3 regions of the Alteromonas macleodii ATCC 27126 genome follow, and region 3 is predicted to be linked to each of the others. Evidence: predicted binding sites of a transcription regulator. Region 3 holds the regulator's gene; each other region holds the start of a gene.

Region 1 (3,283 bases), 1.2 Mb from region 3:
ACGTTGCTCAGCTGTCGCGGTGCCGTTTCTTACATCTTCAAGTACTTCATAGGCTTTAATTCCGCTTAGAATACGCTCGCGATTCTCTTCTTTAAGATCCTTAATACCTTTTACTTCTTCGGTTAACGAACGGGTAGCAATAATGCCCATTGCCCAAGGAATTTGAAGGGCGTACTCGGTTTCCTGCTTTTCGTCGTTTGGAATACCAAACACAGTAAACGGCGCAGGTGCAGGATGGGTTTCGTACTCAGCTTCAACTGCTGCCAGCTTCACTTTTTGTACATCACCAAGCTCATAACCACTTTCATCACCTAACACGATCACAGAAAGCGTTGAGGCTAGGCCGAAGCTAGCAGCTATGGCGAACGAACGGCGCGCAAAGGCGATATGCTTATGATTAAGCAGGTAGTAACTTGAAATTGCCAACACAAACATTGCGCCGGTCACGTAACCTGCTGATACAGTGTGAACAAATTTGACCTGTGCTACGGGGTTAAAAATAACCTCAGCAAAGCTGGTCATTTCCATACGCATGGCTTCAAAATTAAATTCAGCGCCTACCGGGTATTGCATCCAGCCGTTAGCAATCAAGATCCACAGTGCAGAGAAGTTTGAACCAATGGCCACCAGCCAAGTCGCCATCAAATGCTTCACCTTTGACATTTTGTCCCAGCCAAAGAAGAACAAACCCACGAAGGTAGATTCCAGGAAAAAGGCCATTAGGCCTTCGATGGCAAGTGGCGCACCGAAGATATCGCCTACATAGTGAGAATAGTAAGACCAATTCATTCCGAACTGGAATTCCATGGTTAAGCCTGTGGCTACACCAATGGCAAAGTTAATTCCAAACAGCTTTCCCCAGAATTGGGTCATCTGCTTATAAATTTCTTTACCCGTCATTACGTATACCGATTCCATAATGGCAAGTAAGAAACTAAGCCCCAAAGTTAAGGGTACAAATATAAAGTGGAACATTGCAGTTAATGCAAATTGCCACCGCGATAGTTCTATTAACGTATCGCTCATGGGTTATCTCCCTTGTATTTCGTGTGCGCGTTAAACGCTTAGCAGAAAAGTGGTTTAAAATTCAGTGATGAACACGTGAATATGCCGCATGGCAAGAGCACGGTTTATGCCATACATCAGTAATTTGGCTGCTTAAGCGCAATTACCGATAAACGGCGGTATTTTCGTACTGTGCAGATAAATTATTCCACGACCGAGCGTGTGGCTTATTGATCCAACGCAACAATTCATGGCGATGCATTCGCCATATTTGTCATTTAGGTGACAAATATGGCACAAGAGAAAGGTCACGTAGGTGAACATTGAGAGGTAGAGAATAGGGCGCGTTAGGGTGTATATGTGATTGTGAATGCACCCCGTAAATCACCCAATTCAAACCCTGTAGCTTGATCATTGGGATAGTGCTTTAGAATGGATTGTTTTACTGAAGGTGCCACATTGGCTCCGTGGCATGCCATGCACACCTGACCTTGTTCAATCGCCATCATGTACCTAAACTCACCGCTTTCGCTATCGTATTGATAAGTTTCAATAGGTCTTTTAGGGGCCAAATTGTCTTGCTTAGATTTGGTCAGTAATTGTGAAAACCACGCTAACTGCTCACGCTCCCATTGATCTGCCGCATTGTTTGGGTTCCTTACTTTCAGCGCGGTACGCCCAACCTCCCAGCCGTTTTGACTAAGCGCCAGAGCAATAGGAGCCGCTGCAATCTGGCATTCGTTAACGCCAGCCTCTAGCCCTCCTGATTGAATTGCTTGCTGTAGTCGTGACTTTAGCGCGCCTCCCAGTGCTTTCGCGTGTAATCGCGCTTCTTTGACTTTTTCCTGTACACTGTTTTCGCTTTTTTTCTCATTGGCAGTCACTGTATCTGCCAATGAATGAGCACTACTTGCCAATAAGCTTATCGCCACCAGCATTACGCTATTTTTCATTATAAAACTCTCTTTGGAATTGAATGAGTTGCTACCGAAGTATTGCCGTTTGTCTCAAACAGTGAACAAGCTCTATGCCAATATGATAAATTGCCACAATTAAATTAGAACAACCTAATATTCAGCTACCCATGAATATATCCATAGTACAAGCAATGATAGATGCGATAGATAAACCCGCAATCTTCATTAACCCAAGCTACGTTATTGAAGCTGTCAACCAGCCCTACAGAGACACCTACCCTGTGGATATAAAGCTTGGCTTTAGTACCTGCTATCAAGTCTCTCACCGCAACAGCAAACCTTGCGATAAGTGCGGCGAGCATTGCCCCATGCAAGAGAGTAAAGCCACAGGACGAGCGGCTAGCGTAGTACACGTTCATACCACCAGTGAGGGTCAAAGCTACTGCGACATCCTCATGCGCCCGATCTTCGACGGTAGCGGAGAATTATTAGGTTTCTTGGAAATACTCGATAAGCTTTCGTTTGCCTCAAACCGACCTTCAGCAGGAAAGATGGTCGGCGAATCAGAGGTATTTAAAGCAATGCTAAACAAAATAAATCGCGCCGCTAACTCAGATATTTCAGTACTACTGTTTGGCGAAACCGGCACGGGTAAAGAGCTGGTGTCCCAAGCACTTCACTCGAGTAGTCACCGTGCTGGCAAACCATTTGTTGTCATCGAGTGTACCGGCATGTCTGACACGCTGCTTGAAAGCGAACTATTCGGTTATGAAAAAGGGGCATTTACAGGCGCAACCACAAATAAGAAAGGGCTCGTAGAAGCAGCGGAAGGCGGCACATTGTTTTTTGATGAAGTCGGCGATATCCCACTTTCCACACAAGTAAAGCTTCTGCGGCTGTTCGAGTCTCAAACTTATCGACCTGTAGGAAGCACAGTGTCTAAAAAGGCTGATTTTCGTTTGGTGTGTGCATCACACAAAAATTTAAAGCACATGGTGGAAACGGGCGAATTCAGACAAGACCTCTACTACCGCATTGCCGGTTTTCCTATCAACCTCCCTTCTTTAAAACAAAGAAGACCAGATATAGCACTGATAGCCGCTCACTTTTTGGCAATGTCTAAAGAGAAAAAACGGTTTCATAAAAACGCGCTAGAAAAACTAACCAACTACCCGTTCCCAGGCAATATTCGCGAACTCAAAAACATTGTAGACCAAGCTATTTTACTGGCTGATGAAACCGTTATTTACGATACAGACTTACCCGAGCTCGATAACATAAGCTCTGATGCTATCAATGATGCCTCTTCATCTCACGGTAACGTTGTAACCTTAGACGAATTGGAACGCCAATACTTACGT
Region 2 (3,283 bases), 2.0 Mb from region 3:
GCGTTAATGGATGAGTACTTTGGGGCCAGCGCCATAATGCGTCAACGGCGATAGCCAGCCAAAGTACGAATAGCGACTGGTATTGCGGGTCGCTAATTACCTCTGTCATCTTATTTTGCGAGAGCCTTAATCATTGCCATAACTAATTGTGCTGAGTGTTTAGCGGCAGTGTCTAGATACTCTTTAAAGCTCACTGACGACGTTTTTCCTGCAATATCCGACAATGAACGAATGACAAGGAAAGGCGTGTCGAGCATATGGCAAGTTTGACCTATAGCTGCACCTTCCATCTCAACCGCTTTCATGTCTGGGAAGTTTTCACGCAGTTCTGCTACAGCTTCGTCGCTACCGATAAACGCATCGCCCGTACAGATTAAACCTGTTGTCGACTGAAGCGACGTAATGCCTGTGGCAGCACTACGAGCGGCTTCCATTAACCTTGTATCGCAACGGAAATCTTCAGGCATACCTGCGCATTGACCGAGCTTGTAGCCAAAATGGGTTAAATCGGCATCATGGTGAATAACGTGACTGGCGATCACTAAATCACCGATGTTTAGATTCTTGTCGAAACCTCCGGCAGAACCGGTATTGACAACAGCATCAGGGGCGTACTGTTCGATAAGTACAGTAGTAGCAATTGCTGCAGCCACTTTACCAATACCGCATTTTACTAGCACCACTTCTATGTCGTTAAGTGTACCTTCGTAAAACGTCAGGTGCTTCCACTGGGTTTCTTTTACATTCCAAAGTGACGCTTTAAGTAGCGCAACTTCTTCGTCCATTGCACCTAAAATACCAATTTTTTTCATAACTTTACCGACGGTGTTGAGGGAATTTAACGCGTGAATACGCTGCTGAAAGCGTTAATTGTATAAGGAAAACGGGTAAACTGACAGAAAAATGCCTCTGTTACCGCTATTTGAGAGTAAGAAAATAGCAAAGCAACAAAGGCCAGGGGAAGTGGGGTTATGTCTTAAGCTGCAGCTGGTCTGCTTGAACGCACTGGGCGAGTCGGGCGCTTTGGTGGCTCTGGATTATGCGTTGGCAGCTGTGCCATTTTTTGCTGTAAACGGCGATAAGGAATGAGTTTGTTTTCCAAACACTCGCGAATATCGTCAACGGTATAACCAGACTTCACTTTAATTCTTGCGTGAGGAAGGCCGGCAGCATCAAGTGCTCCGGTTACAAACCAGTCTTTTTGTGATTTATAACCATCTTTGCCTTGGCTATGAACTAAGTCGATAGCAAGAACAGGACTCATGTCGTGTTTATCTACTAATACAAAGTCGAGCTGTCTGCTAGAAGCTCTGCTGATGGCTTGGCTTGCCGTCTTTTTATTTGCAGACTGGCGAACCGCCACTAAATCGTTAAGACGCACACGGCACACTATGCGAAACTCTCTTCCCATAGCCTGTTCGATAAGGTTCAAAAAAGAGTGTTCAACGGGGGTGAACAATTGCGGCTTTCGCCTAAATGGAAATGCGACACCGCCGTCTGACAACTTTATGGCACCCAGTGCAACGACAATAAGTAACATCATTAGAATAATTGCCAATTCCATCGTAACCCTCGCAAATTTCAATAGTTAAAGCCCACGGAATGCATAATAAAGAAGCCCGCTAAAGTGTTTATATCGAAAAAAGCTTGGGCTCCGTTTGCAGTTTGAGCGTCATAAAAATGACACTCACTGTTGCCGTGGAGTAGTTATTGATGATTTTGCAAAGCAGATGCCAACATGAGTAGATTTTTTAGTTGTCTTGCTAAAAGGGCTCATTTCGTTGTGGATGTAACAAGAATATCCACTTGAGAGCCAGTATTATCTGGGCTGATTATTACTCTGACCCCTTTATCTTCTGAGGATAACAACGTGCGGCCGCTAACTGGTGTGTGAGTTTTTAAAGCGGGGTGCGCCGTTTGGTAAACATCCAGTAATTCACTCGGGGAGCGAGGAGAGTGGTAAACCATTACTGCTGTCTTGCTTTCGTCAAATGCTTGGCATTGTCTTGCATCATCAGAAATCTTAATTTGCTGAAAATCAGAAGGGCAAGAGATGATGCTTGGCTTACTAGGTGAAGAGTTGACGCTTTGTTTCTTAGTTTGATCGTTAACTTGCGCATTTAATGAAGCGTCGACAGCAATGGTATCAGCTAAGCTGGCATTGCTCGCTGCTATCGCTAATGTTAGACACAATGTAAGTTTCTTAATGTTTAAATGCTGCATAGATAGATTCTTCACCCGATGTGCGATGTCTTTAATTGCTTAAACGATAGTAGAGTCGTAACACTCGCGCTTCAACTAAACCTTGGTCTATTAACGTATATTAGTGAGGTTTTCCGTATAGGTTTTGGTTTAAAGCATCACTTCATCACTACAACTCTATTACTGGTCATAAGGCGTGGTCAGTAATTGATACAGCGCATTTGTTCCACTGTAAAAGTTCCCTATACGTAAGTTTTCATTAGGGGCGTGTTGATTGTTATCAGCATTGACTAATGGAATAAGAATTACCGGCTTCTCTATACTGTTTACTAGCGGTGCGGTTGGAACAGTACCCCCCATCATTGGAATAACTACAACCTTCTCATCGCTTACAGATTCTAGTGCCTTTTGCGCCCATAGACCAACTGGCTCATCGAGGGACGTTTGTAGTGCTGCAGTGCCGGGGCTAACTTCTATAAGAATGAGTTTTTCATGTTTTAGACGGGTTTCTTTTGATGGCAATTCGTCCACAATGTGATATCCCTTAGCTGTTATATAGTCTTTTAACAGCTTAACTTGTCTGGACGAGTGAGCCTCTTTTGTAGTTCTAATATCGATGGACGCTGTAGCGCTAGCCGGAATGATTGTCCTTACTGCTGTTGTGCTTGCAGCGCTCAATCCATTGATATTTAGAGACGGAAGACTAATGGATTCATAGTAGTTGCCACCTACAGACTCTGACTTTGCTACCCCAAGGCGTGCCAATAGTGCAGTTTCATCAATAGGAATGTCTCGAAGCACCTGTTTTGTTTCTTCTGACAGAGGAGCGTCTCCGTAATAATTAGGAATAGTCACCTTGCCATTTTCATTTTTCATCCCTGCTAAGAGTGTTGAGAGCATAAAAGCGGGGTTTTGAATGTAGTTGCCAAAGTGCGTACTATGGCTATCAGAGTTTGGTCCGAAAACAGTGAGCTTAACCAGTGTCGCACCGCGATGACCGAAAACTACGGTAGAAGCGTTGGATGGATGCATGGGACCGTCTAACATTACTACGGCATCTGCAGAAAGCTGCGCTTTGTTT
Region 3 (3,283 bases):
TTTGTCGCTTAGTTTACCAGCCACGGTGGCCAGCGTTTGAAGGTGTCCTTCGGTCTGTTCCTCGGGAACGAGTAGCGCAAAAAAGATGTCTACGGGTTTCTCGTCAAGGGCGTCAAAGTCGATTGCTGGCGTGCTGGTTACAACAATGGCAATCACTTTCTCAAGGCCCGGCAGGCGTCCGTGGGGCAGGGCGATACCATTGCCAATGCCTGTACTACCCATACGCTCTCGAGCCATCAAACTGTTGAGTATCGTTGCCTGATCAATGTTCTCGTTTTGCTTGGCAGCGATATCAGCGATGATCTCAAGAATTCGCTTTTTACTATTACACTGAACCGCACACTCGGTGCGGTCCAGACTTACGATGGCTTGTATATCCATGCTTAATTAACTACTAATGTTTTTTCAGTTTTTCCTTATGCTTGATTACCTGCCGGTCGAGTTTATCAACCATGCTGTCAATCGCCGCATACATGTCGGTATTTTCTGAGGATGCGAATACTTCAGCGCCACTTAAATGAACGGTCGCTTCGGCTTTTTGATTTAATTTTTCAACGTTCAGGATGACATGCACATTAGAAATGTGATCAAAGTGACGTTCAAGTTTGCTGAACTTCGTATCGACATAATTACGCAAAGAGTCGGTGATTTCGACATGATGACCAGTAAGGTTGATTTGCATATTTCGTCTTCCTTATATTATTAAGCCCGATTAAATAAGGCTTTTGCGTTGGTTCGACGGCGGGATCGACAACGATTCCCGGTACTTTGCTATTGTTCGCCGGGCAACTTTAATGCCTTGTTCGGCCAACAATGAAGCAATCTTGCTATCACTTAGCGGCTTGCTAGGCTTTTCAGCGGCCACTAATTTCTTGATCAATGCACGAATCGCTGTAGATGAACATTCACCACCAGACTCTGTTGCAACGTGGCTTGAGAAGAAATACTTCAATTCGAAGATTCCACGTGGCGTATGCATGTACTTTTGCGTTGTCACTCGCGAAATAGTGGATTCGTGCATATCTACCATTTCTGCGACATCATTTAGCACCATTGGTTTCATCATTTCCGGGCCGTGCTCAAAAAAGCCCATTTGCTGCTGCACAATGCAGTTTGCAACCTTCATTAAGGTTTCGTTACGAGATTCAAGGCTCTTTATGAACCACTTAGCCTCTTGCATGTGTGAGCGGATGAATTGTGAATCGCTACTATTCTTGGCACGGCGACTCATTGCAGCGTATTGTTGATTTACGCTTAACTTAGGCAGACTGTCGGGGTTCAGCTCAACCACCCAACGGCCATTTTTCTTGGTTACTGAGACATCAGGAATAACGTACTCAGGCTCTTTAGTAACTAAAGCACTACCTGGGCGAGGATTCAAGGTTTGCAGTAAACGCATTGCCTCGCGTAGCTGATCTTCTTTCAATCGGCTTTTACGCATAAGCGTACGATAGTCTTTGCTGCTCAGTAAGTCAGAGTACTCTTCAATCAGTTGCTTTGCTTCAGCAAGCCACGGTGTGTCTTCTGAAAACTGGCGCAATTGCACCATCAAACATTCTTGTGGAGAGCGTGAGCCAGAACCAATAGGGTCGAACATCTGAATGCGCTTAAGCACACATTCTATTTCGTCCATTTCAATCGGCTCTTCCATATCATCATCGTTAACCGCTTCTAAAATATCATCAAGGGTAACGGTTAAATAACCTGACTCGTCAATAGAGTCGATGATTGCTGTAGCGATTGCGCGATCGGTATCCGAGAAGTGGGTAAGGCGCATTTGCCAAAGAAGGTGCTCTTGAATATCTTCAGTAGTCTCACCTTGGAAGATTTGCTCGTCGTCATTGGATGGACCCGGAGCTGGCGAAGATGAAGCAGAGTAGTATTCGTCCCATGTGCTGTCGATTGGCAGCTCATCGGGAAGATCGTTTTTCTCAAGTGCATCGCCGGCTTCTAGTGTGTCACTAGATGCAGAAGCAGTGGCCTCAGAGCCGCTGTCATCGTTGTCGATATTGTTCTTTTCTAGTTGCGGCTCGTCGTTACCTTCTTCAACTTCTAATAGCGGATTAGAATCGAGCGCTTCTTGGATCTCTTGTTGAAGATCAAGTGTAGAAAGCTGCAGCAGTTTAATGGCCTGCTGAAGCTGTGGTGTCATGGTAAGTTGTTGGCTAAATTTTAGCTGTAAAGATGGTTTCATCTACGTCTTATTTAAATGCTCTAAATTGAATATACCAGAGCGAAACTGAAAAATGGCAATTCGGTTACATTAACTATAGCCTGAATTGTTCGCCTAGGTATACATCCCTTACTTTTTGATTACTTAAAACCTGTTCCGCCGTTCCTTGCGCAATAAGCTCGCCATGACTCACAATGTACGCCTTTTCACAAACATCCAATGTCTCTCGTACGTTATGGTCTGTGATAAGGATTCCAATACCCCTATCGCGAAGATGTTGTATTATCTTCTTTATATCATTAACTGATATTGGATCAACACCAGCAAATGGTTCGTCTAACAAAATAAATTGCGGTTTTGCTGCCAGAGCGCGGGCAATCTCAACGCGACGGCGTTCGCCCCCTGACAAACTCATCCCCGTACTATTACGTATATGGTTAATATTAAATTCATCAAGTAGCGCATCAGCTTCTTCTTCTTGCTGTTGTGAATTTAAATCTTTACGGGTTTGCAAAATGGCCATGATATTTTCATGCACTGTGAGCTTTCTGAAAATAGAGGCTTCCTGCGGTAGGTAGCCAATTCCGCGGCGTGCGCGCTCGTGCATGGGCTGATGAGTTAGCTCATTGTCGTCGATTTCAATCTTGCCTTTATCCAGATTCACTAAACCAACAATCATGTAGAATGTGGTGGTCTTACCAGCGCCATTTGGGCCAAGAAGACCAACAATTTGACCCGTTGAGACAGACAGACTTACATCTCGAACAACCTGTCTTGACTTGTAAGCCTTAGCAAGATTTTTAGCGCTCAAAGTTGCCATTGCTATTCATTGCCCTCGTTGTCTTTTTTGTCTTTCTTAGACGAAGTTTTGCGAATGGTCTCAGGTGTGAATACTGTGGTCACTCGACCCTCACCATCCTTACCTGCGCCGCCAGTCGCTAGCAATTGCTCGGTAATCATATCGAACGTGATGTTGTCACCCTGTACTTTACTGGTGTCTTGTTTCAACTCTGCGTTTCCAGCAAGAGAAATCGTTCGGTTCACCACTTCATAGCGTATTTCATTAGCTTTTGCCGAAACTGGCGTGCCGTCTTCCAATTGCTGGGAATA

The links. The regulator sigma-54, encoded in region 3, starts transcription at its own class of promoters, with help from an activator protein. The targets are predictions, from matches to a motif close to GTTGGCACGNNNNTNGNNT.
Region 1: the regulator sigma-54 is predicted to act here: its motif matches at 2,022-2,040, upstream of MASE_RS18110 (Tll0287-like domain-containing protein).
Region 2: the regulator sigma-54 is predicted to act here: its motif matches at 1,720-1,738, upstream of MASE_RS14790 (DUF2726 domain-containing protein).

What each region holds. Positions count from the first base shown of each region.
Region 1 is NC_018632.1:4,249,736-4,253,018, forward strand. Features, by position in the region: gene MASE_RS18105 (cytochrome ubiquinol oxidase subunit I) at 1-1,026, opposite strand, end outside; gene MASE_RS18110 (Tll0287-like domain-containing protein) at 1,353-1,958, opposite strand; gene MASE_RS18115 (sigma-54 interaction domain-containing protein) at 2,114-3,283, shown strand, end outside.
Region 2 is NC_018632.1:3,453,452-3,456,734, reverse strand. Features, by position in the region: gene MASE_RS14800 (cobalamin biosynthesis protein CobD/CbiB) at 1-109, opposite strand, end outside; gene MASE_RS14795 (5'-methylthioadenosine/adenosylhomocysteine nucleosidase) at 111-812, opposite strand; gene MASE_RS14790 (DUF2726 domain-containing protein) at 977-1,564, opposite strand; gene MASE_RS14785 (hypothetical protein) at 1,774-2,223, opposite strand; gene MASE_RS14780 (M20/M25/M40 family metallo-hydrolase) at 2,383-3,283, opposite strand, start outside.
Region 3 is NC_018632.1:767,717-770,999, forward strand. Features, by position in the region: gene ptsN (PTS IIA-like nitrogen regulatory protein PtsN) at 1-381, opposite strand, end outside; gene hpf (ribosome hibernation promoting factor) at 395-682, opposite strand; gene MASE_RS03335 (RNA polymerase factor sigma-54) at 713-2,194, opposite strand; gene lptB (LPS export ABC transporter ATP-binding protein) at 2,268-2,993, opposite strand; gene lptA (lipopolysaccharide transport periplasmic protein LptA) at 2,996-3,283, opposite strand, start outside.